Regions from separate parts of the Leptolyngbya sp. KIOST-1 genome, predicted to be linked through region 1. Evidence: predicted binding sites of a transcription regulator. Region 1 holds the regulator's gene; each other region holds the start of a gene.
What was found. The regulator NtcA, encoded in region 1, controls nitrogen genes in cyanobacteria. The targets are predictions, from matches to a motif close to TTTGTANNNNNNNNTACAAA.

Region 1 (7,672 bases):
AAAAATCGAGCCAGTAGGCCCCCTCAGTTTGGGCGTCGCGGCGAAAGGCGCAGAAGCTGCAGTGCTGCTCGCAGATATTGGTGAAGTTGATGTTGCGGTTGACCACGTAGGTTACCGTGTCTCCCACCTGGCGCTGGCGCAGGGTGTCAGCCGTGGTGCGAATGGCGGCTATGGTCTCGGGGGTCTGCTGCTGCAGGAGGGCTACTCCATCGGCGGCGGAGATGTCGTCCCCAGCCAGAGCCTGAGCGAGAATCGGTTCGATATCCATAGTTAGAGAAGGTTTCTGCCCGCAACGCCATCTCTATTGTGACGGCTGTGGATAGTGACGGCTGTGGGGCGGTGGTGCCCCTAGGTTTGGTGCGAGAAAAACGCGATCGCCCCAGCAAGGCTCAGCTCCCTGGGGCGATCGCGATTGGTCAGGCTGAGCCCTAGCCGCCAGCGACAGCGGGCACGATGCTGACTTCGTCCCCATCGCTGAGGGCGGTTTCCTTGCCGTCTAGAAACCGAATATCCTCGCTGTTGACGTAGAAGTTGACAAAGCGGCGCAGTTCGCCCGCATCGTCACAAAGCCGGGCCTTGATGCCGGGACAGCTGCTCTCCAGGTCATTGAGCAGTTCCACAATCGTGCCGCCGCTGCATTCGAGGGCAGCTTGGTTGTTGGTGAACTTTTGCAGGGGAGTGGGAATCAGTACTTTGACAGCCATAGAAGTGAAGGTAAACAGAGGGTAAGTTGAGTGCGTCGGGGAGTGGCGAAGTAGGAAGTGGTAAATGCGACGTTCAAAATGCAAAGTTTTGAACGTCGCATTTTGTAGTTACCTATCCCCCTACACCGGCACCTGCTGCCATTCCAGGCGGTCCAGGGTGCGAGAGCGCTCCAGCGCCCGCTCAAAGCTCTCGAGCTTGGGCTCAATCGTGAAGGGTTCGCCAATGTAGCCCTGCACGGCCTCCTGGGTCTTCAAGCCGTTGCCGGTAATGTAGACCACCGTAGACTCATCGGGGTCAATCTTACCGGCTTCCACCAGCTTTTTGAGCACCGCGATGGTGGTGCCACCAGCGGTTTCGGTAAAGATGCCCTCGGTTTCGGCCAGCAGCTTCATGCCCTCGACCACCTCGGCGTCGGTGACCGACTCGATATTGCCGTTGGTCTTGCGGGCAATGTCGAGGGCGTAGATCCCGTCGGCGGGGTTGCCAATGGCGATCGATTTGGCGATCGTGTTGGGCTTCACGGGCGTGACAAAATCCCGACCTTCCCTAAAGGCTTGGGCAATGGGAGAGCAGCCCTCGGCCTGGGCCCCGCTGAAGCGCACCGCCTTGTCGTCGACCAGCCCCACCTTAACAAACTCCTGGAAGCCCTTGTAGATCTTGGTAAACAGAGAGCCAGAGGCCAAGGGGGCCACGATGTGGTCGGGCAGTCGCCAGCCCAACTGCTCAGCCACTTCATAGCCCAGGGTCTTGGAACCCTCGGAGTAGTAGGGGCGCAGGTTGATGTTGACAAAGCCCCAGCCGTGGGTGTTGGCCACCTCGGAACAGAGGCGGTTGACCTGGTCGTAGTTGCCCTGCACCGCCATCACGGTGGGGTTGTAAATCAGGGTGCCCAGCACCTTGCCGGCTTCCAGGTCAGCGGGGATGAAGACGCAGCAGTCCAGCCCGGCATGGGCCGCGATCGCCGCCGTGGAGTTGGCCAGGTTGCCCGTGCTGGCGCAGGAGACCGTGGTGAACCCCAGTTCCTGGGCTCGGGTCAGCGCAACCGAGACCACCCGATCTTTGAAGCTGAGGGTGGGCATGTTGACGGCATCGTTCTTGATGTAAAGCTCTTTCAGGCCCAGACGCCGGGCCAGCCGAGTCGAGCGTACCAGCGGCGTCATGCCCGTACCTACATCGATGGGGGTGTCGGTGCTGACGGGCAGGAAATCTTTGTAGCGCCAGATCGACAGCGGCCCGGCTTGAATCGTGCTGCGCGTGACCCGCTGGCGAATGGCATCGTAGTCGTAGGCTACCTCAAGGGGGCCAAAGCAGACATCTTCACAGACGTGCTTAGCACCCAGGTCGTAGGTCTCACCACACTCTCGGCACTTCAGGTTCGAAAAGGTGGGCTGGGTAGCGGTGGAGCGTTCGATGGACTGCGTCATAGCGGATTCTCTTAGGTGGTCTGGAGCAGGTGTTTTTGACATTTCGAATTTGTTATTCAGAACCTAGCACCGAAGTCAAACCCTGGTCAAACATACCCGATTTTTTTAGTCGGGTATGTGTAAGATCCTGATGCAGAATGGTTTGACATCTTTGATCAAGTCTGTTTTGGCCAAACTCCAGTCCGTCGCGGTAGGTGCCCAAGCGCGGTTCGGTTCTGGAGCTTTCGCACGGAACCCCCTGCCGATTTAGCTCAAGCTGGACTCAGCTAACCTTTGGTGGCAGAAAAACCTCTTCGGAACACAGTAAGGTAGCCTGCTATACAAACGCCTCCTGGGCAGTTGAGGTTAAGTGATTTAAAGTCATGGAACGTTTGCATTATCTAATGTGCCAGACCGACTAAACTGCTCTATGCTTGGTGCCCAAGGTAGTCTGTACTGAAGGCCTGGCCCTGGTCTCAGCGGTGTAGGTAGCGCAGCAGTTTCATTGCAGATGCCCACGGTGATGCTCTTAGCAGAACGTTTATGGTAGTGACCCAAGATAAGCCGCTTGCCAACGTCTTTCGTCAGCTCTCTGGGGGTGCATTTCCCCCTGTCGTTGAGTCCTACGATCGGGGCAAGACTATTTTTTTCCCGGGCGACCCGGCAGAGCGGGTTTATTTTTTGCTCAAGGGCGCGGTTAAGCTGTCGCGGGTATACGAGGCCGGGGAAGAGATCACGGTAGCCCTACTGCGGGAGAATAGTGTCTTTGGTGTGCTGTCGCTGATTACAGGCAACCGGTCCGATCGCTTCTATCATTCCGTAGCGTTTACACCGGTTGAGCTGTTGTCGGTGCCCATCGAGCAGGTCGAGCAGTCCCTCGAAGAAAACCCTGAGCTGGCCCTGCTGATGTTGCGAGGGCTGTCATCGCGAATTTTGCAGACTGAGATGATGATCGAAACCCTGGCCCACCGGGACATGGGATCACGCTTGGTAAGCTTCCTGCTGATTCTCTGCCGCGACTTTGGCGTACCCAGCCAGGATGGCATCACCATCGATCTCAAACTTTCTCACCAGGCGATTGCTGAGGCCATTGGGTCTACTCGGGTGACGGTCACCCGCCTCCTGGGCGATCTGCGCCAGGAAGGTATGATCTCAATATATAAAAAGAAAATTACTGTGCACGATCCGGTTAATCTAAGTCAGCAGTTTACTTAAGCCAGCGGGGTTCGAGTCCGGGGCTGGGGCTTGACCAGCCAGGTCGACTGATTGGCAAGACTAGGGCACTAAGGTCCAAACCCATGCAGTAGAGTAAATGCAAACTCCCCTGTGGCAGGTGCATGGTTTCTGGTTACGTACTGATTTTTGCGGTTCTGATCCTGGGGGGGGTGATTGCCACCCTGGGCGATCGCGTAGGCAGTCGGGTCGGCAAGGCCCGACTGAGTTTATTCAACCTTCGCCCCAGGCAAACGGCCACCCTGGTCAGCATTGCCACCGGCAGCGTAATTTCGGCCTCTACCCTGGCGCTGCTGTTTGGGGTGAGCAGCCAGCTGCGGACCGGAGTTTTTGAACTGGGGCGGATTCAGGATGACTTGGCCACCGCCGAAGCCAACTTGGCCCAGGCCCAGGCCGCTCAGGAAAACGTCGAGGCTGATTTGGAGTCCGCCACCAGGGAGCGCCAGCGAGCCCTGGGTCGGCTTCAGGAGGTGAATGAGTCGCTCAATCGAGCCGTAGCGCAGCAGGATGCCACGGAGGAACAGCTGCGCCAAACCCTGGGCCAGCTCGACACCGTCTCGCAGCAGGCAGAAACCCTGCGGCGATCAACCGCGGCGCTGCGGGTCGATCGCGATCGCCTGCTGCAGCAGCAGGCCACCATTGGTAGCCAGATTGCCCAACGCGATCGCGCCATCGCCGAACTGGACCAGCAGATTGCCCAGCGCGATCGCGCCATCGCCGAGCGTGAACAGCTCTTGGCCAGCCTGGAAGCCGAGCAAGAGTTCCTGGAGCAGCAGGTGGCGTCCCTGCAAACTCAGTTTCAGGGTCTTTTTCGTGGCAACATTGCCCTCAACCGCAACCAGGAAATTTTGTCGGGCCAGGGGCGGGCTGAAAATCGAGCTCAGGCGGAAGAGTTTGTCACTGAATTTTTGCAGCAGGCCAATCGTTTGGTCTCCCGCGCGATCGCCCCGGGTACCTTCATTGACCAGCAAATTTTGCTGATTGGCAATCGTGAAGTCGAAACTCTGATCGATCGTCTGGCCACGGGTGAAGACTACGTGGTGAGGCTGCTGTCGGCGGCCAACTACATCACGGGTGAACCCTGTGTCCTACAGCGGGGGGAGCCCTGTATTCAGGTGTTTATCGATGCAACCCCCAACCAGCAGGTGTACGCCCAGGGCGAGCGGCTAGCGACGGTCACCCTGGACCCACCACCCTTTGGCGATCGCCAGCTGGTTGAACGGCTCAATCTGCTGCTGGCTGCGACCCAGTTTCGGGCTCGCCAGGACGGTGTCGTGAGCGATTCTCTTCAGGTGGCCGACAATCGCCCCGAAACCATTCTCAACTTTCTGGAAGCTGTACAGCAGTCTGGGCAGGCCGTCGACTTTCAGGCCATTGCGGCTAGAGACATTTTCACGGCAGGACCTGTCCAAATTCACCTGGCGGCTGTGCGCGATGGCCGCATTCTGTTTCAAACCCGTCCGGTGAGTGGAGGGCTGGAAAACGGCGGCGATCGCCCCGATTTTTGACAGCTGGTAGCGCTTGAGGATCCACCGCCAATTATCTTTGGCGGCGAATATTTAATAATGTCTAAAAAAATTTGCAGATAGTTACCATCTGCACTCACTTCGATACTGTGGGGATCACCTGTGATTAGAATTAGCCTAATCGTTAAGCGACTAATCGACTGCTTTTAACTCTGGTCTGCGTTAAGCAGACAAACTTTAATATATCTGGAGCGATCCCATGAAATTTGAGGATATTTATCAGTTCTTCGAGGATCCACCGCCCATCTACCTCAACAAAGAGCTTGCCGTTTGCTACGTGCTGTCGGTGTTGCTCCAGCAAGATTCCTACGGTACTGAGTTAATTCAGCGGTTGACTCACCACTACCCCCACTATCGCCTGTCCGACACGGTACTGTACGGGGCACTCAAGTTTTTAGAAGACGAAAATGCCATAGACGGCTACTGGAAAAAGGTGGAAGGTCGGGGTCGCCCCCGTCGTATGTACCGCCTCAACCCCGACTGGCGGTTACAAGCCGAAGAACTGGCCGAGTTCTGGAAAACCTATATGGGCGATCCTGTCCGGCCCACCACGTCCCAAAGCCCTGCTTACTCATCACCCGGGCGCTGACGGTGTTCGAATGGCCTAACCCGCCTATGGCTCGGTCATTTAATCACCTCGATCTACCTGCCCCTGGATCTACCTGAACAAGCCATCATTTCGTACCCTAGAAAGGTACAACTGATGGCCCAACCGTGACCGAAACCGTAACCTATTCAACTCTGCTTCTGACCCTGCTGATGGTGGTAGGGTTAGTCTTTTTTATTCGCGCCTCTACCAAAGATCGGCTGGAAACCCTCACCCTAGCTCGTCCCGTTGCGCCGCTGACCCTGCTCCAAACGCTGACGACCCACTTTGAAGCACGGGCTTACAGTGTAGCGCTAGCCGATGCCGAAGCCCAGCGTTTTGTCCTGCGGGGCCGAGTGCGACCAAGCTTATTTCTAGCCAGCTTTTTGACCCTCCTGGCCGCCGTGGGTGGACTGTGCTTGGCGCTGGTGTTGACCAATCTCTGGCCCACCACCGGAGCGATCGCCTGGGGACTGGTTGGGATCGCCCCGGCAGCCGGTTGGTTCTACTGGAAAGGATCCGATCGCGACGAAGAAATTGTGCTCCAGGTGCAGCCCGAGGCATCCTCGGAGGACCCCACCCGTCCCTCTGCCACGGTAACCATTACGGCCCACCGGGACGAACTTGCGGTCCTAGAGCAGGAGATGAGCCGTTAGGGACAAAAAAAGCTAGCCCTCAGGGCTAGCTTTTGGTTTTAAGTTAATGACTCAGTCAACCTGCTGAACCAGCAAAGCCTGTCAGCGGGTCATCGATCTCAATGAGTCAGACTCTCTAGGGCTGAAGATTCTTCTTCGTCTTCGCCAAGCAGTACCCGCAGACTGGGGAAGAGAAAGTGGTTCTCTTCGACGTACTGGGCTCCAAACAGACCCTTCTCGGCCCAAAAGTACCGGTCAGTAGTATGCTCGTTCCGTTTAACCAGCAGCAGGGCTGGGGGGGCGATGCCCTCGGAATGAATAAAATTCCGAGCTGCGGTTACGGGTTTTTCGTTGCCGCTCTCAATACTATACTGAGGAACAGCCTCTAAGATGCGACGGCCTTCTAAGCGACGACGACTCTTACGCTTGCGTCTCCTTGCCAAGTTGCCTACCTCCCTCTCAGTGGATATTTGGATGTAGTTTCGGTTACAAAATTTGTTAACCAGGCCAAGTATATAGGCTCAAAATAAGAATTTCAACTTCTCTTAAAAATCGGGTCGAACACGTTGAAATCCATGACTTGTAACGGTTACAAGGGTATTTGGCAGAGCTAAGCCTGAACAGAATTGTTAAAAAATTGACAAAACTTCAATTTTTCTTCCGTCAAACTCTTAAGTTGCTCTGCCATGATGGGCTCCCCTAGCTCCGAATTCATAGCCCTTTGTCAGTCTCAGGTTCTGCTGGTGACCCAGGCTCTAGGGGCCATGTCGACCGTTGTCTACCTGGCCGAAACTGCGGCCGATTCTGCCAATCCGGCGCTGGTGCCCCTGGTCGCTTATCCCGAAACCGCCGAGCTTTGGAGCGGTCTGCGCGAGGGGTTGGCGGCTGTCTCTGAGGTCGACGGTGAGATCGAGAGCGAGGATAGCAGGGGGGGGGATGACTCGTCTCAGCTGGCTGTTCGGCTGAGCAACTGGCCCCAGACTCCTCATAGTCCAGGGGGCAAACTGTCGCCTTCCCCTCAGCGTGAGGAGCAGCGGGAGAGTAGAACGATTTCACCTCCCATGCGGAGAACGCCCCCAGGACTGGAGGCCGATCCGGTGGCCTACCCGCTGGTACTACCTCTGGCCCACGAGGGGGTTGTACTGGGCGTAATGGTCAGCACCCGCGAGGCTCAGCCCTGGACACCTGAAGATTGTCAGCAGGCGGAGCAGGCGGCTAATACGCTGGCGATCGCCTGCGTGATGGATCAGCGCAACCAGTGGCTACAGCGCCAGCTCAACCAGCGCCAGCTCAGTCAGTCCACCCAGTCTGAGACCTTCCACGATCTGCTGCACCAGTTTCGTAACCCGCTGACGGCACTGCAGACCTTCGGCAAGCTGATGGTTAAACGGCTACCGGCTGAGGATGGCAATCGTCCCATCGCCGAAGGTATTGTGCGCGAAAGCCGCCGCCTACAGGATCTGGCTCAGCACTTCGACGATGCTGTAGCTACGGGTGATGAACTGCTCACCCAGCCCACGAGTCCTTCGCTCAGCGGGCTGCTGTTGCCGGGCAGCGCCGAAGATGCCGCTAGGCCTGCGCCCG
Region 2 (7,672 bases), 1.6 Mb from region 1:
CCCTAGCGGGAGCCATGCAGCGCAAGGCAGAGGGAGAAGTAACCGCCAAGGCCGAAATTCTGACCCGCACCATGAACTCGGTCAGGAGCTACACTAGCGAGCGCATTCAGCCTCTGCTGGCGGATCAGCTCGCGACCAGCTCCACCTTTATTAGCGAAACCGTGCCCGCCTACGCGGCTACGGAGGTGTTTGAGCATTTCCGCGCCGATCCGGCCTACGAAGACTTTCTCTACAAAGAGGCCACCCTAAATCCCACCAATCCTCGGGATCAGGCCGATGAGTTTGAGACGGCCCTGGTAGAGCAGTTTCGCAACCAGCCCAACTTGCCGCAGCTATCGGGTTACCGCTTCCGGGATGGGGCGAATCTGTTCTATATTGCCCGTCCCCTAGCGGTCACCCAAGCGAGCTGTCTGGAGTGCCACAGTACCCCCAGTGCCGCCCCCAGAAGCCAGCTGGCTAGCTTTGGCTCTGAGGGGGGATTTGGGTGGCAGATGAATGAAATTGTGGCCGCCCAAACCATCTATGTGCCGGCGGATGCCGTCTTTCGCCAGGGGCGGCAGTACCTGTGGCTGGTATTGGGAATTTTCTCCTCGATTTTTGCCATCCTGGGGTTGCTGGTCAACGGTTTCCTGAAGCGCACGGTCATTTGGCCGATCAAACATCTAACCGCGATCGCCCGGCGGGTGAGCGACGGAGCCCTGACCCCCGAACAGGTGAGCGAGTTTGGCTCCGCCCCGATTACTCAGGTGGCCCAGCGGGCGGATGAGCCAGGGCAACTGGCCAGGGCGTTTCAGGTGATGGCCCACGAGGTGGCGGTTCGCGAACAAAACCTCAGTCAGGCGGTGGAGGAGCGCACGGCCCAGCTTGCAGAAACCACCCAGTCGGCGGAGCGGGCCAGGGCTGACGCCGAGGCCGCCAATCAAACCAAGAGTCAGTTCCTGGCCAACATGAGCCATGAGTTACGCACTCCCCTCAATGCCATCATTGGCTATAGCGAAATGCTGGCGGAAGAACTCACTGACCTGGGCGAAACCGTCTTGATTGACGATGTCAACAAAATCCATGGCGCTGGACGGCACCTGTTGGGCCTGATCAACAACATTCTCGACCTCTCTAAAGTCGAGGCTGGCAAGATGGATTTGTACCTGGAGACCTTTGAGGTCGCTGCCATGGTTCAAGATATTGCCGACACGATTCGGCCGCTAACCGATAAGAGCCACAATCGATTGGTGGTGAACTGCGCCAGGGACCTCAGCCCAATGCATTCCGACATTACCAAACTGCGCCAGTGCCTGTTCAATCTGCTCAGCAATGCCAGCAAGTTTACCGAAAACGGCACCATTACCCTCACCGTAGAACCTACCCTGCTGGCTGAAGCAGAGCCCGGCATTGCTTTCAGGGTCGCGGACACCGGCATTGGCATGACCCCGGAGCAACAGACCAGGCTGTTCCAGGCCTTTAGCCAAGCCGATGCCTCCACCACCCGCAAGTATGGGGGTACGGGGCTGGGGCTGGTAATTACCCAAAAATTCTGCCAGATGATGGGGGGAGACATTCAGGTTGTCAGCGCCCGAGGCGAGGGCACCATCTTTACGATGCGATTGCCCCAACAGCTGGCGGAGGAGCGATCGGAGTCCCATACCCTGCGCAAAACAGACGCCCCAGACAGCTCAGTCCTTCCCAATTTACCTTCCACAGCCAGCACGGTCCTGGTGATTGACGATGACCCCTCGGTGCAGGACTTGATGCAACGGTTCCTGAGCCGAGAAGGGTTCCGGGTGATTGGGGCGGGGAGCGGCTTGGAGGGGTTGGAATTGGCGCGGACCCGTCGCCCGGATGTGATTGTGCTGGATGTGATGATGCCCAGTGTTGATGGCTGGACAATCCTCACAGAACTCAAAGCCGATCCACACCTGGCGGACATTCCCGTGGTCATGGTCAGTATGGTCGATGACAAGACCTTGGGCTACGCCCTTGGGGCGTCTGACTATCTGCTCAAACCGGTGGACTACGATCGCCTGACGGGATTGCTGCACAAGTATGTAGGCGATGCCAGCGCCCAGACCATCATGGTGGTGGAAGACAACGCTGAAAATCGCGACATGATGCAGCGCCAGCTGGCCAAAGCTGGCTGGTCGGTACAGGTGGCGGCCCATGGACGGCAGGCGCTAGAACTCATGCCCACCCAAATGCCTGAACTCATTCTGCTGGACTTGATGATGCCTGAAATGGATGGCTTTGAGTTTTTAGAGGAACTGCGGCAGCGGCCCCAGTGGCGCTCAATCCCTGTGATTGTGCTGACGGCTAAAGACTTGACGGCGGACGATCGCCGTCGGCTCGATGGTCAAATCGAGCGCATCTATCAAAAAGGATCCCTAGACCGACAAACTCTGCTCAACGAGATTAGCACCCTGGCGTCTACGGCTATTTCCCGAAAACAGTCCTAGCGTCTCGCTGGATCCCGTGCCCCTTCAATCTCTGTTTCTAACCCTGTTCTAACCCTGCTTTTCTGTCACCTCTATCCCCATGGCCAAGCTGCTTTTGGTTGAAGATAATGACGTCAATCGCGATATGTTGTCTCGCCGTTTGATGCGGAAGGGCTACGAGGTCGCGATCGCGATCGATGGCGCAGAAGGCGTCGCCAAAGCGCTCTCCGAACGGCCCGATCTGGTGATCATGGATATTGATCTGCCGGTGATCGATGGCTACGAGGCCACCCGCCAAATCAAAGCCAACCCCCAAATTCAGAACATTCCCATCATTGCGCTAACCGCCCACGCCATGGCGGGCGATCGTGAGCAAGCCCTCGCCGCAGGCTGCGACGAATACGAAACCAAACCCGTCAACCTGCCCCAACTGCTCGACAAAGTGGAGCAGCTGCTTGCGGCCGCCCAGCCCTCCGCCCCCCCCGAAGATACCCTGCCCTTCCGGGATAAGCGGGTGCAGCGGGCGCTCTTGAGCCACCTCCGCCACGAACTGTGTACTCCCATGAACGCCATCATTGGCTACAGCGAAATGCTGCTGGAGGAACTCAAGGGTCAACCCCACTCAGCTCTGGCCACCGACCTTAAAAATATCTACACCTGCGGCACCCAACTGCTTTCCCTTGCCAACGTCATCCTGGACCCGACTCAGCTAGACGTGGGCCAATTTCGGAGCGATATTAACTCCTTTGGAGCAACCATTCGCCTGGAGATGCTGACGCCCCTCAGCACAATCATTGGCTACTGCGAGCTGCTGCTCGAAGAGGCCGACCCCAACATTCAGGCCGATCTACAGCGCATTCACCGGGCGGCCCAGCAGTTGCTCAGCATGGTCAATGACATTGTCAATCTGTCGCGACAGCAACTCCAACTCATCAATCCCAACCAGCTCGACGCCAACGAATTGACCTTAGAGAGCGGAGCCGAATCCGCCTGGTTTAAGCAGGCCGAAACCACCCTGCAGGTTCTCCGTTACGACCCCATTGAGGATCAAAACAGCCAGGGAGGGCACATCCTCATCGTTGACGACAACGAGACCAATCGTGATTTACTGTCCCGGCAGCTGGAGTATCAGGGCTTTACCGTTACGATCGCAGCCCATGGCCAAGCGGCCCTGGAATTGCTTCACAACGCCAGCTACGACCTGATTTTGCTCGACTTAATCATGCCGGAGATGAACGGCTTTGAGGTGCTCATCCACCTCAAGCAGAGCCCCACCTGGCAGAGCATTCCGGTGATTATGATCTCGTCTTTGGACGAGATCGACAATGTGGTGCGCTGCATCGAGATGGGAGCCGAAGATTTTCTCTCAAAGCCGTTTAAGCCGGTGCTGTTGCGGGCCAAGATTATGGCGTCCCTGGAGAAGAAGCGCCTGCGGGATCAGCGGGTCATGTATCTGGCCAGGCAGCTCATTGCCGAGGCCACTCCGGTACCGGTCCTCACCTGGCGCTGGGACGATGGGGTGGTGCTCTACAGCAACGCGGCCGCCAGGGCCACGTTTGGCTGTGACGATCAGCCGCTGGTCAATTGCACCATTCAAGACTTTTTCTTGAATCAGGAGGACTATCAACGCCTGCGCGCCACCCTGGAGCAGGGCCAGTCCATTCAGCACTACGAGCTGCAGTGCAAACGGGCCGACGGTAGCCCCCTGTGGACCACGACGTCGTTTCAGCCGCTCACCTATAACGGCGAAGCGACGGTGCTCAGCGCCATGGTCGACATTACCCTGCGGAAACAGGCCGAAGATGCCCTGCGGTTGGCCGAGGAAAAATATCGCAGCATTTTTGAGAATGCCCTGGAGGGGATCTTTCAGTCCACCCCGGACGGGCACTTTCTCAGTGTTAACCCTGCCATGGCCCGTATCCATGGCTATGATTCGGCGGCCGAAATGATGGCCGTTGTAACTGAAATCGGCAATCAAATCTACGTGGACCCCGAAGGGCGCCAGGAGTTTATCCGGCAGGTTGAGTCCAGCGGACAGATGACCGGCTACGAGTATCAGGCCTATCGCAAAGATGGTGACATGATGTGGCTGTCGGAGAGTGTGCGAGCCGTGCGGGGCGGGAATGGCGAGTTGCTCTACTTCGAAGGCATTGTCGAAGATGTTACCCAACGCAAGCTGAAGGAGTTGGCCCTCAAACGGCAGGTCAATGAACTCAAGGTTGAGATTGACCAGGCCAAGCGGGTTCAGGAGGTGGCTGCCATTACTCAAAGTGCGTATTTTCAAGAAATTCAGGCAGAAGCGGCGCGGCTGCGCCAAGAGCAAGGGGAGGGGGACGATTGGCAGCATTCTGTTTCTGCCCCGCCTGGCCGCATCAAGGTGCTGCTGATAGAAGACAACGAGATGAACCGGGATATGCTCTCTCGCCGCCTGCGCCGAATGGACTATGAGGTCCTCACTGCGGCGGATGGACTGGAGGGCGTTTCGATGGCCGCCACCCATCGCCCCGACATTGTGTTGATGGATATGAGCTTGCCCGTGATGGACGGCTGGGAAGCCACCCAAAAGCTGAAGGCCAACGCTGAAACCGCCAGCATTCCTGTGATTGCCCTCACCGCCCACGCCATGCAGGGCGATCGCGAAAAGGCCCTGGCCATCGGCTGCGACGAATACGACACCAAACCCATTGAACTGCCCCGGCTGCTCAACAAAATCAGCCTCCTCCTAGATGCGAAATCCTCCGGCTAGGAAGATTGGGGCGCACTGATACGCCATTGACGCACCTCCTGCCCCAGCGTTAGTCTCCACCTGCCCTGGGTGCCGGCAGAAAGCACTCCCCAAGGGCTCCCCTGTCGCCCTCCCTAGCTTAGGTAGCAACGGCATCATCACCCGCCGCCCTCCCCCTGACCGGGCCACACCAAAACCCAGCCAACGTCTGAACTCAGCCCCAGGATTGATGACAATTGGGCTGTTCTCCCTGGAATGTTACAGAAACGTTGGGTCATTTGGTATCCCAGACTACATTTGCTGCCGGTTACTGCTCCTAATATTCACTCTGACGGTCTACGTGGACTTTCGGTTACGCGTTTTTGTTAACGAGTCAGGAGAGGTTGAATGGTCACGCGATTTAATCGACGCAAGTTTTTAGTGTACGGATCGGCTACCCTGGGCACCTCCATGCTGTTAAAGGCCTGCGGTGGCACCACTACGACCACCGGCACCGGTACCACTGAGGGCGGGACCGATACCGCAGCGGCGAACGGGGAAACCATTAAAGTGGGCATTCTGCACTCCCTCAGCGGCACTATGGCCATTAGCGAAACCACCGTAGTCGATGCTGAGAAGCTGGCCATCAAAGAAATCAACGAGGCAGGCGGTGTGCTGGGCCGCCAGATCGAGGCCGTGGTAGAAGACGGAGCCTCCGACTGGCCCACCTTTGCCGAGAAGGCTGAAAAGCTAATTGACCAGGACCAGGTAGCCGTGGTGTTTGGCTGCTGGACCTCCGCCAGCCGCAAGGCGGTGCTGCCCGTGTTCGAATCGAAGGACCACATGCTGTGGTACCCGGTGCAGTACGAGGGCCAGGAGTGCTCCCAGAACATTTTCTACACTGGGGCCGCCCCCAACCAGCAGATTGAGCCCGCCGTGGACTGGCTGCTGGAGAACAAGGGCACCGACTTCTTCCTGGTGGGCTCTGACTACGTGTTCCCCCGCACCGCTAACACCATCATCAAAGAGCAGCTGGCGGCCCGGGGCGGCAACACCGTGGGCGAGGACTACCTGCCCCTGGGCAACACTGAGGTCACCCCGATCATCACCCGCATCCGGGCGGCTCTGCCCAACGGCGGCGTCATCTTCAACAGCCTCAACGGCGACAGCAACGTGGCCTTCTTCACCCAGCTCCAGGGCGCAGGCATGGGGCCGGATCAGTACCCGGTGATGTCCGTCAGCGTGGCCGAGGAAGAAGTGCGCCAGATCGGGACTGAGTTCCTGACCGGGCACCTGGCCTCCTGGAACTACTTCATGACCGTGGACACCCCCGAAAACGAGCGGTGGGTATCTGCCTTCCAGGAAGAGTTTGGCAGCGATCGCGTCACCAACGACCCCATGGAAGCGGCCTACATCATGGTCTACCTGTGGAAGCAGGCGGTGGAAGCAGCGGGCACCTTTGACATTCCCGAAGTGCGGACAGCGGCCTACGGCCAGAGCATGGATGCTCCCGAAGGCCCCGTGACCATGAATCCCAACCATCACCTGTCTAAGACGGTGCGGATTGGTGAGATCCAGGAAGACGGTATGTTCGACATCCTCTGGGCCACCGATGGCCCCATCGACCCCGAGCCCTGGAACCAGTTTGTGCCCGAGACCACGGGCTTTGGCTGCGACTGGTCCGACCCGGCCAAGGGCGAGCGGTTCGAGATCTAGGTCTGCCTTCTGCCTGAGCACCTGCTAAGGATGGGAATCGAGCGAGGATGCTGCAAGCCGTGTCCTCGCTCGATTTTTAAAGGTTGAATTCGGGCTCTTTCCCTAAGCAGGCAGTCTCAGGACCATGCTCATAGCGTTATTCGGGTGGGGACTGCCTGACGAACGACAGATGGCCTGCATCCTGAAATAAATCTGACTATCTTGTGGCTTATTAGCTCAGTAACAAATTGCCGAAATTTAACCCCTGACCTAGATCGATGCAGTCCATAAAAAGCTTTTAGGTAGGTTGTTTCGAGGGTTTAGGCGTACAGCCTAGGGATTTAAGTTGAGGTTGATTCAGGTTTTTCAGGATATGGATCAATGACTCAGAGGCTGGCCAGGCGGATGTTCAAAAAGAGCATTTTGGAGGAGCTTGTCGCCTCTACAATGAGGCTGATTTTTACTGAGATGGGCGTTGGATGACCGTTGGCGTATTGTTTTCTGAGCGGTAAAACCAGTGATAGAAGGCTTAATTAGTGGCCTATTCAACGGCATTAGCATCGGCGCGGTGCTGTTGATTGTGGCTTTGGGTTTAGCGATTGTGTTTGGTCTGATGGGGGTCATTAACCTGGCCCACGGTGAGTTGATGATGTTTGGGGCCTACACCACCTTTGTGGTGCAGAACGCGGCCCAGAGCATCGGCGGGGTTGCCCCCGACCTCTACATTTTTGCGGCGCTGCCCCTGGCGTTTTTGGTGGCGGCGGCCCTGGGCCTGCTGCTAGAGCGCACCGTGATTCGCCACCTCTACGGGCGGCCCCTGGAGACGCTGCTGGCCACCTGGGGGGTG
Region 3 (7,672 bases), 1.2 Mb from region 1:
TGACGCTGCTGTTTGGCCTTCACCAGGCGATCGCCTGTGCTGAGGCAGGCGTCACCCTGATCTCTCCCTTTGTGGGCCGGATTCTCGACTGGTACAAAAAAGACACGGGCCGCGAAGACTACCCCTCCCACGAAGACCCCGGCGTGGTGTCGGTGACCGAGATCTACAACTACTACAAAAAGTTTGGCTACCCGACCGAGGTGATGGGGGCCAGCTTCCGCAACATTGGCGAAATTACCGAACTGGCGGGCTGCGATCTGCTCACCATTTCGCCCCAGCTGCTGGCGCAGCTGGACAGCACCCAGGCCGACCTGCCCCGCAAGCTCGACCCCGCCAAGGCTTCATCCATGGAGATCGAGAAGATCTCCATGGATGAAGCGACCTTTCGGTCCATGCACGAAGGCGATCGCATGGCCTCCGAAAAGCTGGACGAGGGCATCAAAGGCTTTAGCAAAGCGCTCGAGACCCTGGAAGATCTGCTGGCCACTCGCCTCACCCAACTCACCCAGGGCGAAGAGCGCATCACCCACGCCCGCGACGACCTGTTTAAGGCCTACGACCTCGACGGCGACGGGTTTATCACCCGCGAGGAGTGGCTGGGCACCGATGCGGTGTTCGACGCCCTCGACCTGGACCACGACGGCAAGCTCTCCCCGGCGGAAATCGGGGCGGGCCTGGGGGCGGCCTTCCAGGTGGCCTAGGCTCAACCAGGCTGACGGGCGCCAGGGGTTTGGCAGGGTGTACGGTGCAAGGTCTGCGGTTTACTTTGCACCGTAGGCCGCTGGCCGCAAGCCGTTTACTGCACACCGCACACCGCCTCCTCTTCCCGCTGCCGACTACCGAGCCATCGATAGCGGTGGTTCAACCGCAGCTTTGGCGGGCGATCGCCGCACGGTTTCCCCAGTGACTAGCTCCACCACGTCCATGCCGTTGCCAATCACGCCGGGCACGCTGGGGTAGCCCGCGCTGGCCCCGACCAAAAACAGGTTGGGCAGTTCGGTGTGGTACCCCAGGCGGTTAAGGCCTACCTGCCGGGGCACCAGTTTGGCCCCGTAGATATTGCCCTGGGGCTGGCCCAGGTAGTGCTCGCTGGTGGTGGGGGTGCCGTAGACCTTCATGCGAATGTAGCGATCGATATCGGGGATCAGGTCACGCACGCTGGTCATGATCGCCTTGTACGCCTCCCGTTTTCTGGCCTTGTAGGCAGCAGGATCGCTTTCGCGCAGCTGCTTGAAGGGCTCGTAGGGGCACACCGTCGCAATTTCGAGCACGTGGTGCCCGGCGGGGGCCATGCCCGGCGCGGAGGATTTGAGGGTGGGGCAGGAGAGGAAGATCCAGGGGCGATCGAGGTTACCCTGCAGCTGCCGCCGGTATTCCTGGTTGAGATCCCCGGTGGGGTAGTACCAGATATTCCAGTTGCCGAGGCCGTAGTGGGTGGGGTCAAAGCGATCGCTGAGGCCCAGATAGAGGTTGAAGGCGCTGGCGGAATACTCGTACTGGGTGAGACGCTGCCGCTCTGTCGGGCTGAGTTCGGCTCCATGCATCAACTCCACTGTCAGCTTGGGGTCGAGGTCACTGATGTAGGCATGGGTCGCCTCGTAGTGGGTGCCCCCCGCCGTCACCCACTGCACCCGGCGATCGCGCACCTCGATGTGCTCCACCGGGGCCATGTAGCGCACGGTGCCACCCCCCGCCAGGATGACCTCAACAATGGTGTCTACAAAGCCCTTAAAGTGGTGCTTCGGGTAGTACGCGCCCTCCGAATAGTCCCAGACCAGCGCCGTGTGGGTGATCAGGGCAATCTCCTCGGGTGGCAGGGCATAGTCCCCGCTCTGTCCGGCCAGCAGGGCCTGGAGTTTGAGCGGCATGCCCACGTGGTCGTAGAGGTCCTGCAGCGTCCAGAGCCGCTTTTGAAACAGATTGAAATACTTGGGTAGCTTCAGCCAGTCGTGCCACCGCTGGTCGTACCAGCGCACCTCCTGGCCTAGCTGGCGAATGTCGTGGTGGAGGTGCTTGATCTCATCGCAGTAGCGGTTGATGGGGGTCGCGTCCGCTGGAAACTGGTTCAGCAGGCGCTGGCGGAAGGTCTCCCACCCCAGGGGAATGGCAAAATCCACCGCCGGAGTAATCACCCGATCGATGCAGTTGGGATCGAGGGAATTAAAAGTGACCTCCCGGCCAATGTAGTCCAGGAATTGGGCGATCGCCTGCCCCGGTCCGCACTGGGAAATGTAGTGCACATCGGCACAAAATCGAAAGTTGCCGTAGTCAAAGGTATGGCAGCAGCCCCCAGGCAGGTAGTGCTGTTCGAGCACGGCGACTCGGTAGCCCTGGCGCGTCAGACAGGCCGCCGCCGAAAGCCCCCCCAGACCTGCCCCCAAAACGATGTAGTCAAACCGTTCCATGGCGCAATTCTCCCTGTAGATACAGCGATCGGTGAGGATCTAAGATGATCCCCGCTATGGCTTAAGCAACCGGACGTGCCATCAATTTTGGCCAAAAGATTTTGACCATCAGCGTTTCACGCCCATCCCAAACAACAGACCAGGCGCTGTGACCGTTGGTCTTTGAGCCTGCAAAGGCCTGATTGATGACAGCCCCCAGTGCGGACGATGCTGTTCAGAGCCCTGTTTAAATCATCAATCCTGGCTTCATAACGGGCAGAAAAACGATAAAAAACGATTGCAATAGACAAGAAAATAAATCTTTCTACCAACGAAAAGGGGCGACGGGTTGGCAGCAATCGATGGGCAGGGACCGTTGGAAACGGCGATAACCAACAGCGCTTGCTCCCCAGCCCAACCCAATCCAATGGGGTAGGGCCAGGGTATTTAAACCTCGCTGGAAATGCCCTGGCCTCGTAAATTCGTATCGTAAACTACAGCTTTGAAGCGACTCTCCCCGGTAATGATCAAAGCCTGTGGCACTGTACCCACAGCGCCCACTCCCAAGTTCTAGTTTTAGGAGACCCCTGGTGCTATTTGACGCCTACGACCCCGGCGATTTCTTCGATGAACTTTTTTTGAAGCCAGGCCAGCCTCGCCCAGAGGCAGAACTGCTGGTGCGGCGGGTCAACGATATGGCGCTGGTGGAGCTACAGCAGCGGCAGCAGGCGGTGCAAAATACCCTGTTTAAGCTGGGGGTCACCTTCAACGTCTACAGCGACAACCAGGGCACCGAGCGAATTTTTCCCTTCGACGTGATTCCGCGCATTGTGCCCGGCCACGAGTGGGAGTGGATTGAAAAAGGTCTCAAGCAGCGTATCTACGCCCTCAACTGTTTCATCCACGACGTCTACAACGAGCAAAAAATTCTCAACGACGGGGTGGTACCGCGCCACGTGGTCGAGAGCGCTCCCGGTTTTCTAAAGCCCTGTATGGGCCTCAACCCGCCCAACAACATCTGGTGCCATATCACCGGTACCGACCTGGTGCGCGACAAGGACGGCAGCTGGTATGTGCTGGAAGACAACCTGCGCTGCCCCTCGGGCGTCTCCTACGTGCTCGAAAACCGACGGGTGATGAAGAATACCTTCCCCCACCTGTTTGCGGCCATGGACATTGCCGCGGTGGACGACTACGCCAGCCAGTTGCTGGAGGCTCTGCTCAACCTGGCCCCAGAGGCGCTTGACAACCCCAGAGTAGCGGTGCTGACGCCGGGCATGTACAACTCGGCCTACTTTGAGCACTCGTTTTTGGCCCAGCAGATGGGGGCCGAACTGGTGGAGGGGCGTGACCTGGTGGTGTCAGATGGCTACCTGAAAATGCGTACCACCAAGGGCCTGGAGCGCGTCGATGTGATGTACCGCCGCATTGACGACGACTTTATCGATCCCCTGGCCTTTCGGCCCGACTCGCTGCTGGGGGTACCAGGGCTAATGGAGGTATACCGGGCGGGGCGAGTGGCCCTGGCCAACGCCCTCGGCACCGGCGTCGCCGACGACAAGCTGGTCTACGCCTACGTGCCGCAGATGATTCGCTACTACCTCGACGAAGACCAGATCATCCCCAACGTGCCCACGTACCTGTGCGAAGACGAGACCCAGCAGGCCCACGTCCTCAGCCACCTCGATCAGCTAGTGGTCAAGGCCACCAACGCCTCGGGGGGCTACGGCATGCTGGTCGGCCCCCACGCCACCGAGGAGCAGCGGGCGGAATTCGGCGATCGCATTCGCGCCAACCCCCGGGGCTACATCGCCCAGCCCACCCTCTGCCTGTCGCGAGTTCCCACCCTGATCGACGACAGCTTCGAGGGCTGCCACGTGGACCTGCGCCCCTACATCCTCTACGGCCGGGATATCTATGTAAATCCCGGCGGCCTCACCCGCGTCGCCCTCAAGCGCGGCTCCCTGGTGGTCAACTCCTCCCAGGGCGGCGGCAGCAAAGACACCTGGGTAGTGCGATCGGTCGACCCCAACGCCCAGCTGCCGACCTCAACATAGTTGAGGGTGTGAACGGGTGGATGGGTGGACGCAGAAAAGTAGCTGCCCCACCCACCCATCCACCCTCCTACCCATCCACCCATCCACCCTCCCACCCATCCACCCTTTACCACTATGCTCAGCCGCGTCGCCGACTCCATCTACTGGCTCAACCGCTACGTTGAACGGGCCGAAAACGTCGCCCGCTTTGTGGATGTCAACCTGAACCTGCTGCTGGATGCGCCCCCTGGCATGGAGCAGCAGTGGGAGCCCCTGGTGCGAACTACGGGCGATCAGGCCATGTTTGAGGCGCGCTACGGTGAACCGACGGCGGAGAATATTCTGCGGTTTTTGACCTTCGATCGCGAGTACCCCAACTCGATCATTTCCTGCCTCAGGTCGGCGCGGGAAAATGCGCGATCGGTGCGAGAGGTGATTTCGTCAGAGATGTGGGAGCAGGTGAACTCGTTTTACCTGATGGTGAATGAGGCCGCCGACGTGGGCCTGCTGTCGGAGCTGCACAACTTTTTCCCCGAAGTCAAAATGGCCAGCCACCTGTTTGCGGGGGTGATGGATGCCACCATGGCCCACACCGAGGGCTGGCACTTTGGTCAGCTGGGGCGGTTGCTGGAGCGAGCCGACAAAACCGCTCGTATCCTCGACGTCAAGTACTACATTTTGCTGCCCTCGGTCACTGACGTGGGCTCTCCCCTGGACGATTTACAGTGGATTGCCCTGCTGAAGTCAGCCAGCGCCTACGAGATGTACCGCAAGTGCCAGTACCGGATTACCCCTAGGGGGGTGACCGAGTTTTTGATTTTGAATCGGGAGTTTCCGCGGTCGATTCAGTTTTGTTTGCTGGAGGCAGAGCGATCGCTGCACTGCATTTCGGGCACCCCAGCGGGTACCTGGCGCACGGGCAGCGATCGCGCCCTCGGTCGCCTGCGCTCCGAACTCGACTACCTCACCATTGAAGAAATCACCCAGCAGGGGCTGCACGAATTTCTCGACAACCTGCAAACCCGTCTCAACACCGTCAGCGAAAAAATCTTTGCTGACTTTTTTGCCCTGGAGCCAGTGTCCTAGCCACGGCAGCCATACAGCATCAACTTAGGAACCCCTATCACTGTCACCAGTGCAGCCGCCAACACTGGCGTGACTAGACGGAATGCGCTGTCCATAGCCACCCCCTTGCCCATTTTTTAGCCGTGAGGAGTAGTTTTTTTAAATTGCACCAAGGCATTAAGATACCCTACTTTATATTGTAATACTGGCTGAAGGACCCAGATTAGAGTTGAGAACTAACGTTTCAATTCACCAGCACAATCGCCAGGCTCAGTAGCAATAGCCCAATCAGACCAATTAATCCTCGGTGGTTGCGCAGCCAAAAACCAATCTGCTGCCCTGGAGAGGGTGACGGCAGATCCAAATCTTTGGCGGCGTTTACTGACCGATACAGGGTACAGGTTTCGGCGTGGGGACGCTGGGGAAAGTTGCAGGTGTCGTCGGCATCGTAGAGGCAGGTGGCGCACAGGGGCTCGTCGCCCTCGGTGCGGTGCAGCGGGATGCCCGGATGGCCGTGGGCCTTGAGCGGCAGCCGACAGCGGGGGCACTGGAGCGCCGCGGGTTCAAGGGTGGCCTGGCAACGGGGGCACGACAGCATAGCAATGGGGCAGGGCCATACATTCAACAGCTATGGCCGTATGCTAACGCAGCCCGCCGCCCAGAAGGCGACGAAACAGACGGTATCCAGCCCGCACCCCGTCCAGCAAAGCATAGGGTATTCGCAGGCCCAGGGGCAGAAAAAAGGGTCGGTAAATCCACCAGTAGGCGCGCTTGACATCCTGCCAGGCCCGGCAGGGCTGAGAATTCAAGAAATCAGACACATCCACCACCAGGCCCCGCCCTTCGCACTGCATGACGTTGCGGCCGTGGACATCGTGGGGAAACAGACCCCGACTGCGCACGTAGTCGAGGGCAGCATCGATGTCGCGAATCACCTGGGGCGGAATGGCAATGCCCCGGTGGAGACAGTCGTACAGCGTTACCCCATGCAGGCGCTTGAGCACCAAAAACGGCGCTTCGCTGAGGTAGCAGCGCGAAAAGGCCGGATGGTCTGCCAGCCGCCGGTAGACCTCGACCTCGGCTTCGAGACCAGGGCGACCCGGGGCATATACCTTTACCACCTGCTCGGGATAGTCGGGGTGGAGAAACACAGCGGCATAGTTGCCGGTGCCCAGACAGCGCCAGGGCACCGGCACCCGGTGAACCACCACAGGGTTGTGGGGATCGAGGCTTTCGAGGTGCAGCTCTGGCAGCAGCCCTTTGCGAACGCATTGGGCAAGCGCCTGAATGGGGTCAAGCATAGGGAGGAATGTGCCAGTAAACTCGCCATCAGCCCAGTCGTGTTGCCAAGTCTTAATTGTGACCAGATCAGGGGCTGATGGGGGCGCTGATCAGCCGCCAGGGCGATCGCCTCGGACGTTCAGCTTCAAGTCGAGGGATAGCGCCGCACCTGGTACTCGCGGGCATCAATCATGCGGTAGGGAAACTCCACGGCCTCGTCAAACCGTTGCTCAACGGCGTCTAGCTCCGCCTGGGGAATCGACTTCCACTGCTCGCGGGTCTGCCAGCGCACCATACACACCACCTGGTCGTGCAGATCGGGCGAAATCCACACTTCCTTCGAAATAAAACCGGGGTACTGGCTCAGGGCCGCCGTCCAAATGTCGTGGTCCAGGCGAATAAAAGTTTCGCGGTTTTCGGGGTCAACCGCAAAGGTCAGCCATTCAATCACCATCAGGTCGCCTCCTCGGTTAAGCGGGCAATTTGGGCTTCAAAGTAGGCCTGGCGAGTGCCCAGCACCCGCGCCAGCACCAGCCCTTCGCGGTAGGCCGCCAGCGCCGACGACGTCGCCCCCAGCTGCTCGTGCACCTGGCCCAGTTCGTCGTAGGCGGCCATCATGCCGTAGGCGCTGTGGGCCTGCCGCTGGACCACCAGCAGCTGTTCGTAGAGGTAGCCCACATCGGTCCAGCGGCCCAGGGTTTTGTAGATGGCTGCCAGGTCGTTGATGGCGTTGGCGGCGACTTCAACCTGCTCCTGGTCAATGGCGTTGGTGTAAGCGACCTGGAGCTGACGGGCGGCGTTAGCCACATCGTTTAGAGCCAGGTAGTTTTGGGCAACTCGGTGCTGCAAGGGGGGAATCTGCGGCCACAGACTCTCGTCCTCCTGGTACAGGCGCAGCAGGCGCTG
Region 4 (7,672 bases), on a different contig from region 1:
GTCCCGAAACCGCAGGATGGGCGAGATGCGATCGGCCAAGGGCAGCGCTCCCCACTCGGGCTGAGCCCCCCGCGCCTGGTTATATTTTTCGGCAACGGCAGCAGGGTTGTCTGCCGGAAGTTCTTGGATCAGCGCCTCGGTGGCGGGGTTGATGATTGAGAGTAGGTCGGCCATATTGCGGGGAGTGAAGTAGGTCGGTGATGACGGTTTTGGCGCGGGGTGGATGGTGGGCACTGCCCACCCTACGGGATCTACATCAATTGCAGAGAAGGACAGGTCACCTGGCAGAACATATGCAGAGAAGGACAGGTCACCTGGCAGAACATAGGTTTAAACCGATGATCAGCAACTCCTTTCCGTGAGGTCCAGGACGACGGAACGTCCTGGTCGAGGGGGTCTGGGGGCTGCGAAATGCCCCCAGCGGCAGGTTTGGCTTCTGACCCAAAATGTGCGCCGCAACATCAAAGGATTTGCAATTTGGAGGATTTACGTGAGTGGTGCATCACTGCGCGGATGCACCCTACGGTTGGCTGGGAAAACGCACCGAGTGTTCAAAAGGCATCCTGGTAGATGGCGTAGAAATCCTCCTCCGTAACCGGTCTCGGATTCAGCGGATGACACCCATCCTTAAGCGCCACCGCCACCAGTGGCCCCAGCCCGTCGGGCGTCACCCCCAACGCCCCCAGCGAAGTCGGCATCCCAATCGCCGCCGATAGCCCCACAATCCAATCCACAAACGCCTGCCCATCGGTCGCCCCCGGCTGCACCACCCGGGCCATCCGCAAAAACCGCTCCGGCTCCGCCGACAGGTTAAACCGCATCGCCGCAGGCAGCATGATGCCATTGGCCAGGCCGTGGTGGGTGTCGTAGACCGTCGAGAGCGCGTGGGCGCAGGAATGGGTAACACCCAGGCCCTTTTGGAATGCGATCGCCCCCATCATCGACGCATTCAGCATTCCCCCCCGTGCCACCAGGTGCGCCGCCGCCGTCGCCTCGTCAAAGACTTCCCCCTCCCTTAGCCGCTGGGCAAAGTCCACACAAGCCTGCAAATTGTGCGCCACTAGATGAATGCCCTCCAGCGCAATGCCATCGCAGAGGGGATTGAACCCCTGGGCCAAAAACGCCTCAACCAGGTGGGTTAGCGCATCCATCCCCGTAGCAGCGGTGATCTTTGCGGGCAGCCCCAGCAGCAGTTCCGGGTCGGCCAGCACCACCCTGGGCAACAACTGCGGGTCAAACATAATCTTCTTCGCGTGGGTGTCGTCGTCGGAGATTACGGTGCTGCGGCCCACTTCGCTGCCGGTACCTGCGGTGGTGGGCAGGGCAACGATGGGCGGAATCGGCTGGTCGATGGGGCGGGTGCTAGCCCCATCTTCGTAGTCGAACAGGTGGCCGGGGTGGTGGGCCATCAGGGCGATCGCCTTGGCCACATCCATGGGCGCACCGCCACCCACCGCCACAATGCCGTCGGCACCGCTGGCTTTCCAGGCCTCAATCCCGGCATTGACCTGGGAGACCACCGGGTTGCCCCAAACCCCGCTAAAGGTGGCGGCTCCGAAATCCGCCAGGGCCGCTTCTAGCTCTGGAAACCAGGGCAGTTGCGCCACATCCTTATCGGTGATAATCAGCACGCGCTGAATGCCGAGGGCGGTGAGTTCGGCGGCGAGTTCACGCCGTGCCCCCGGCCCAAAGCGAATGCGGGTGGGGAAGTTGTAGGTGTAGATGGAAGTCATCGAGAATTACGCCCTTTAAAAGAGGAACCGTAGGGTGCATTCGCGAAGCAATGCACCGCTGTCTTTGAGTGGCTTAAAACCCTGCATGCTCATGAGATCTTGGGGTTGAAGCCAGATCTGCTGCTGGGGCCATTTCGCTGGCCCCAGACCCCCGTCGAGAAGGACGTTCCGCCGTCCTTCACCTCACGGAAAGGAGTTACCGATCATCGGTTTAAACCTATGTCCGACTAATGAATCTGTCCTTCTCTGCAATTGGCTTACTCTGCAATTGGTCTAAGCAACTGTAGGGTGGGCACTGCCCACCACCCATATCAACCACCCGCCAATCATCCCTATCGCAGGGCAAACAACCGTTTGCCCCTACGGAATCTCCTAAATATTCACGTATTGGTTCATCTCCCAGGCGGTGACCTGAGCGTTGAAGGCATTCCACTCCTTGGTTTTCATTTCTAAAAAGGTCTTGGCCCCCAGATCACCTAGGGTTTCCATCAGCAGGCTGTCCTGCTTCAGGGCTTCCATCGCCTCGTAGAGGTTGTGGGGCAGGGTTTGCAGGTCGGGGAACTCGTCGGCGCGGGCAAACAGGTTTTCGTCGATGCGCTGGCCGGGGTCGGTCTGCTGCTGCATCCCCTCCAGCCCGGCGGCGAGGATGCCAGCGGTGGCCAGGTAGAGGTTGGCGGCCCCATCCACCATGCGGCACTCAAACCGGCCCGTATCGGGAATGCGGATCAGGTGGGAGCGGTTGTTGCCGCCGTAGGAGATGTAGCGGGGGCTCCAGGTGCTGCCGCTGGCGGTGGTGCTGGCCCCCAGGCGGCGGTAGGAGTTGCAGGTGGGGGCGCAGAGGGCGGCGAGGCCCTGGCCGTGGGCCAGCACGCCGCCCAGGAAGTGGTAGCCCCGGGGAGACAGCCCGCCCCCATCGGCCCCCTCGGCGAAGGCGTTGGTATCGCCCTGCCACAGGCTGTTGTGGATGTGGCCACCGTTGCCGGTGATGTGGCTGAAGGGTTTGGGCATAAAGGTGGCGACAAAGCCCCGCTGCTCCGCCAGGGTTTTGACCATGTATTTGAAGAACACATGGCGATCGCACGTGGTCTTGGCATCGCAGTAGGTCCAGTTCAGCTCAAACTGGCCGTTGGCGTCTTCGTGGTCGCACTGGTATGGCCCCCAGCCCAGGTCTTCCATGTAGGTGACCAGCGTTGAGATTAGCTCAAACTGCCGCATCAGGTTGAGCTGGTCGTAGCAGGGGCGATCGGCGGTGTCCTTGGGGTCGGCGATCTCGTAGCCCTGCTCGGTTTGCCTGAGCAAGAAAAACTCGGCCTCGACCCCGGTTTTGTAGGTGTAGCCCAGGGCCGCCGCCTGGTCCAGCACCCGGTTGAGCACCATGCGCGGGGCAGCGGGGAAGGGTTCCCCCTCAAAGTACACGTCGCTGGCCAGCCAGCCCACGGTGGGTTCCCAGGGTAGCTGAATCAACGAGTCGGGGTCGGGCACCACGGCGATCTCCGCCGCCTCAGGCCCTAGGCCCAGGTTGGAGGCAAAGGAGCAAAAAAACGCGCCGTCTTTTTCCACTCCGGCGATCTGCGAGGCGGGCACCAGTTTGGCCCGGGTGCCCCCCAGCAAATCGGTGTAAGACACTAAGAAAAACTTGATCCCAAGGGCTTTTGCCCGCTCTGCCAGGTTCTGGACCTGGGTTAACATGCCGACCATAGAACGACTCCGGGAGTTTCAGCCTAGTAAAACAGGCGAGCGAAGTCGCTTTTGTAGCTGTAGATACGAGCCAAACGAAGAGACCTCTCCTGCACTGGTCCTTCTAGCCAGGAATATACCTTCATTTATCCTCCAGAACGGTTTGCCCCAAAGCAAATTCAGCCCCGTTATAGAGGGTCAAATTCTATCCCGCTACCGACCCGGCTGAGCTTAAAAAAACCTAGGTTGTAGGCAATGTTTTGTGCATTTAGTTGAGACTCAACTCTTTTTTGACTGGCATAAAACGCTGTTCTCAATTTGGAATTTAAATCCCATGCGAAGCGATAGAGAAGTCCCTAAAAACTCAAAAAACAACCCCAACGCCAATCCTGATCCGATTACGGGCCAGCCTGGTGCCCATCCAGTTGGGACTGGAGTCGGGGCCGCTGGGGCCGGTGTCGTTGGTACGGCGGTCGGTGGCGTGGTCGGTGGTCCGGTCGGTGCTGTTGTGGGTGCAGCTGTGGGTGCGGTCGCTGGTGGGCTCCTGGGCAAAAACACCGCCGAGCAAATTGACCCCACTATCGAAGACAACTACTGGCGCACAAACTATAAAAACCGTCCCTACGCTGCGTCCGACTACACCTACGATGACTACAGCCCCGCCTATCGCACCGGCTACACAGGGTACAGCAGCTACGCCCAGCAGGGAATGACCTACGACCAGGCCGAACCTCGGCTCAGGGAAGACTACGAGCGGCAGTATAGCGGTCACCGTGTGGGCTGGGACAGCGCCCGTCATGCCAGCCGCGATGCCTGGGACCGGGTCGATCGCAACAACAGCCGCTACCGGGCAGAGGAAGACTACTGGCGCAGCAATTTCTCCTCTCGCCCCTACCGCGAGGCGGACTACACCTACGATGACTACAGCCCCGCCTACCGCACGGGCTACGAGGGCTACAACACCTACTCTGGCCAAGGCCTCACCTTTAGCCAGGCGGAGCCGCACCTGCGGCGCGACTACGAGCGTCGCAATGGCAACGGGCGACTGGGCTGGGAGAAGGCCAAGCACGCTATTCAGGATGCGTGGCACCGCCTGGAGTCAGCGGTGACCAATGACCCTGGCGATCGCGATCGCCGAGTTGACTCAGGCTACGGCGTCAACGTTGGCCAGCCCAACAGCTACGTTGACGATCGCGGCCGCAACCAACCCCCCAGGCCCGACACTGGCACAGCCGATATGCTGTAAAGCCTGAGCAATAGCTAGCCATACGGCACACCCCCCAGGAGCAGACCTGCTCCTGGGGGGTGGTTGTTTAGCTGCAATTCGGCGGCAAGTCTGCCGCCCAGGGACTTGGGCAACGAATTACTTGCCAATCCAGAAAAATCCTGAGATAACTTGATATAACAAGTTTAGTACGCTTCAGTAGGGACAGTCCAGCCGAACTTATCCACTACGGATAAACGACGATGACCCCCCCGAGCGTCCGTCCAAAGGCCAGGTTGAACCCGCTTATGGATATTTTGATTGTTCAACATGTTGAGGCCGACCCGATTGGTATTTTGGGTCGTTACCTGGAGGTAAATGGAGCCTGGCTGCACACCTGGCTGGTGCCTCAGCAGCCCACTCCACCAGCGGGGCACTACGACGGGTTGATCGTACTGGGCGGCCCTATGAATGCCTGTGAAGACGACAACTTTCCCCACCTGGCGCGGGTAATCCAGCTAATTCAAGAATTTCACGATCAGGGCAGGCCGGTGCTGGGCATTTGCCTGGGGGCCCAGCTAATTGCTCGGGCCTTTGGCAGTCGGGTCTACCAAAACGAGAGGCCTGAACTGGGTTTTACGCCCCTGTTTCCGGTAACGGCGGCGGGCGAAGCCTGGATTCAGGACTATCCGCCAGGCATGCCGATGATGCAGTGGCACTTTGACACCTTTGACTTGCCGACTGGAGCCCAGCTGCTGCTAACCAATGACGTCTGCGCCAATCAAGCATTTCGCCTGGGCAGTCACACCTACGGCTTGCAGTTTCATCCCGAGGTCACGCCCGAAATTGTGATGAACTGGATTGCCTTCAAGACTGACTGGATTGAGGCCCATTACCCCCACCTGTTTGAGGAGCTACGGGAGCAGTTGATCCTGCACTGGGTGCAGTCGGCCCAGTTCACCGAAAAGTTAGCCAATGCCTGGTATAGCCAGGTCGTTGCTGCCGCCCAGACGGTTTCCCTACTGCGGCAGACCTGAGTCAGCCCAGGGGCTCGCTGCTGTGTGCTGGATGACCTGCCTCGTCCAGCCTGCTCAGTGCGTTGATTTTCTCCCCAGCGCTGGGAGGTCACGGTTGTTGTGAGGATTAAAGGTCATGGTCTATCCCGATATTCAGCCGCTTTCTGCCGAACTCCAGGCCCTCCAGCAGCGGTTGGAGCAGCAGGGGGTGAAGTATGCCCTGGCCAGCTTTGTGGATATCCACGGGCTCTGCAAGGGCAAGGTGGTGCCCCTGAGCCACTTCGATCGCATGATGCAGGGCTCCGAGCTGTTTACCGGTGCGGCCCTCGACGGCGTCCCCCAGGAGATTAGCGACGACGAAGTGGGCACCATGCCCGACCCCGCCAGCGCCACGGTGCTGCCCTGGAACCCGGAGGTGGTGTGGTTTGCCAGCGATCTGTACCTGGCGGGGCAGCCCTTCGAGGCCTGCTGCCGCACCATTCTGCGGCGGGCGCTGGACCAGGCGGCGGCCATGGGCTACCGGTTTAACCTGGGCATCGAGACCGAGTTTTTTATCCTCAAAGATACCGAGACCGGGTTTGGGCCGGTGAGCGATCGCGACACCCTAGCCAAAGCTGCCTACGCCATCCCCACGGTGCTCGACAACTACAAAATCCTCGACACCATCGTCAGCGCCATGAACGGCCTGGGCTGGGATGTGTACTCCTTTGACCACGAAGATGCCCAGGGCCAGTTTGAAACCGACTTCACCTACTGCGACGCCCTGACCATGGCCGATCGCCTGACGTTCTTTCGGCTGATGGTGAAGGAACTGGCCCGCGCCCAGGGCTACTTCGCCAGCTTTATGCCCAAACCCTACGCCAACCAGACCGGCAGCGGTGCCCACTACAACATGTCCCTGGCGGATCTCGAAACCGGCCAAAACCTGTTTGAAGACCCCACCGACCCCTGCGGCCTCTCCAAGCTGGGCTACCAGTTCATTGCTGGGGTGCTGAAGCATGCCAAGGCAATCGTCGCCGTCACCTGCCCCACGGTGAATAGCTACAAGCGGCTGGTGCGCCAGGGCAGCATGTCGGGCTTTACCTGGGCGCCGGTCTACATCTGCTACGGCAACAATAACCGCACCAACATGCTGCGCATTCCCATGGGCGGGGGCCGGGTGGAGTGCCGCGCCGCCGACATCTCCACCAACCTATACCTGGGGGCGGCGATGATTTTGGCCGCTGGGCTGGAGGGCATCCGCGAAGGGCTGGACCCGGGTGAACCCCACCGCGAGAACATGTACACCTATCCTTTGGCTGAGCTAACGGCCATGGGCATCGACACCCTGCCGCGCACCCTGGGGGAGGCGATCGCCGCCTTTGCCGCCGACCCCCTCAGCGAAGCGGTGATGGGGCCACTGATGTATAAAACCTACGTGGATTTCAAGACCCAGGAGTGGGAGGAATACCACAGCCACATCTCCGACTGGGAAATTCAACGCTACCTGAAATTTTTCTAGGGATTCTAGAGAACGCCTGGCGATCGCCTGCAATGCCTACCCTGGCTGCCCTCGTCCCCTTGCCCTGGTGCCCCAAGGCAGGGTCTGATTTCCCCGCTTGGGCAACCTGTTTGAGCTTGGCCTGCTTGAGCCTACTGTCTTGCTCTCCGGTAGCACCCACCAGGCCATGTAATAATTATCACAGGGCAGGCGGACAAGGCTGAAGAATTACTACAGGGTTTTGCGGATCTCAAGGGAGAGTATGGTAGAAAATACACAGATACTGATCATTGAAAAGAGCCAATGGCTTGCCCCCCCCATAGACAGCCCAGACGGCGGCAACAGCTCCTGTTGGGAGTCTTAAGTATTACTACGGTCTTGCTGGTATCTTTTGCGGCCAGTGCTATCCCCGTGCGGGTCGATCGAGGCCTGGTGGTCAGTCGAGTGCAGGGCGACGTCACCCTGCTGCGTCCGGGGCGGTCAACAGCGGCCCGAGTCGGTGACCACCTCGGGGCGGTAGGTGACGGCCTGCGCACGGGCACGCGGTCTTCGGCGGTTCTCA

Region 2: the regulator NtcA is predicted to act here: its motif matches at 5,430-5,449, upstream of urtA (urea ABC transporter substrate-binding protein).
Region 3: the regulator NtcA is predicted to act here: its motif matches at 2,866-2,885, upstream of NF78_RS19895 (circularly permuted type 2 ATP-grasp protein).
Region 4: the regulator NtcA is predicted to act here: its motif matches at 3,482-3,501, upstream of glnT (type III glutamate--ammonia ligase).

The regions. Positions count from the first base shown of each region.
Region 1 is NZ_JQFA01000004.1:1,877,077-1,884,748, reverse strand. It holds gene cofH (7,8-didemethyl-8-hydroxy-5-deazariboflavin synthase subunit CofH) at 1-268, opposite strand, end outside; gene NF78_RS25245 (MoaD/ThiS family protein) at 429-704, opposite strand; gene thrC (threonine synthase) at 825-2,129, opposite strand; gene ntcA (global nitrogen regulator NtcA) at 2,652-3,323, shown strand; gene NF78_RS25230 (DUF3084 domain-containing protein) at 3,446-4,849, shown strand; gene NF78_RS25225 (PadR family transcriptional regulator) at 5,067-5,456, shown strand; gene NF78_RS25220 (cofactor assembly of complex C subunit B) at 5,582-6,109, shown strand; gene NF78_RS30080 (DUF3155 domain-containing protein) at 6,208-6,531, opposite strand; gene NF78_RS25210 (ATP-binding protein) at 6,853-7,672, shown strand, end outside.
Region 2 is NZ_JQFA01000004.1:260,169-267,840, forward strand. It holds gene NF78_RS18180 (response regulator) at 1-2,447, shown strand, start outside; gene NF78_RS33035 (response regulator) at 2,527-5,172, shown strand; gene urtA (urea ABC transporter substrate-binding protein) at 5,539-6,846, shown strand; gene NF78_RS18195 (ABC transporter permease subunit) at 7,343-7,672, shown strand, end outside.
Region 3 is NZ_JQFA01000004.1:653,751-661,422, reverse strand. It holds gene NF78_RS19905 (transaldolase) at 1-701, shown strand, start outside; gene NF78_RS19900 (phytoene desaturase family protein) at 837-2,405, opposite strand; gene NF78_RS19895 (circularly permuted type 2 ATP-grasp protein) at 2,975-4,441, shown strand; gene NF78_RS19890 (alpha-E domain-containing protein) at 4,556-5,506, shown strand; gene NF78_RS19885 (hypothetical protein) at 5,730-6,083, opposite strand; gene NF78_RS19880 (serine/threonine-protein kinase) at 6,127-6,786, opposite strand; gene NF78_RS19875 (TIGR03792 family protein) at 6,912-7,220, opposite strand; gene NF78_RS19870 (hypothetical protein) at 7,220-7,672, opposite strand, start outside.
Region 4 is NZ_JQFA01000002.1:2,925,273-2,932,944, reverse strand. It holds gene NF78_RS13050 (aldehyde dehydrogenase family protein) at 1-234, opposite strand, end outside; gene NF78_RS13045 (iron-containing alcohol dehydrogenase) at 552-1,733, opposite strand; gene glnT (type III glutamate--ammonia ligase) at 2,106-3,431, opposite strand; gene NF78_RS31140 (glycine zipper family protein) at 3,745-4,656, shown strand; gene NF78_RS13030 (type 1 glutamine amidotransferase) at 4,923-5,651, shown strand; gene glnT (type III glutamate--ammonia ligase) at 5,767-7,131, shown strand; gene NF78_RS13020 (FecR domain-containing protein) at 7,489-7,672, shown strand, end outside.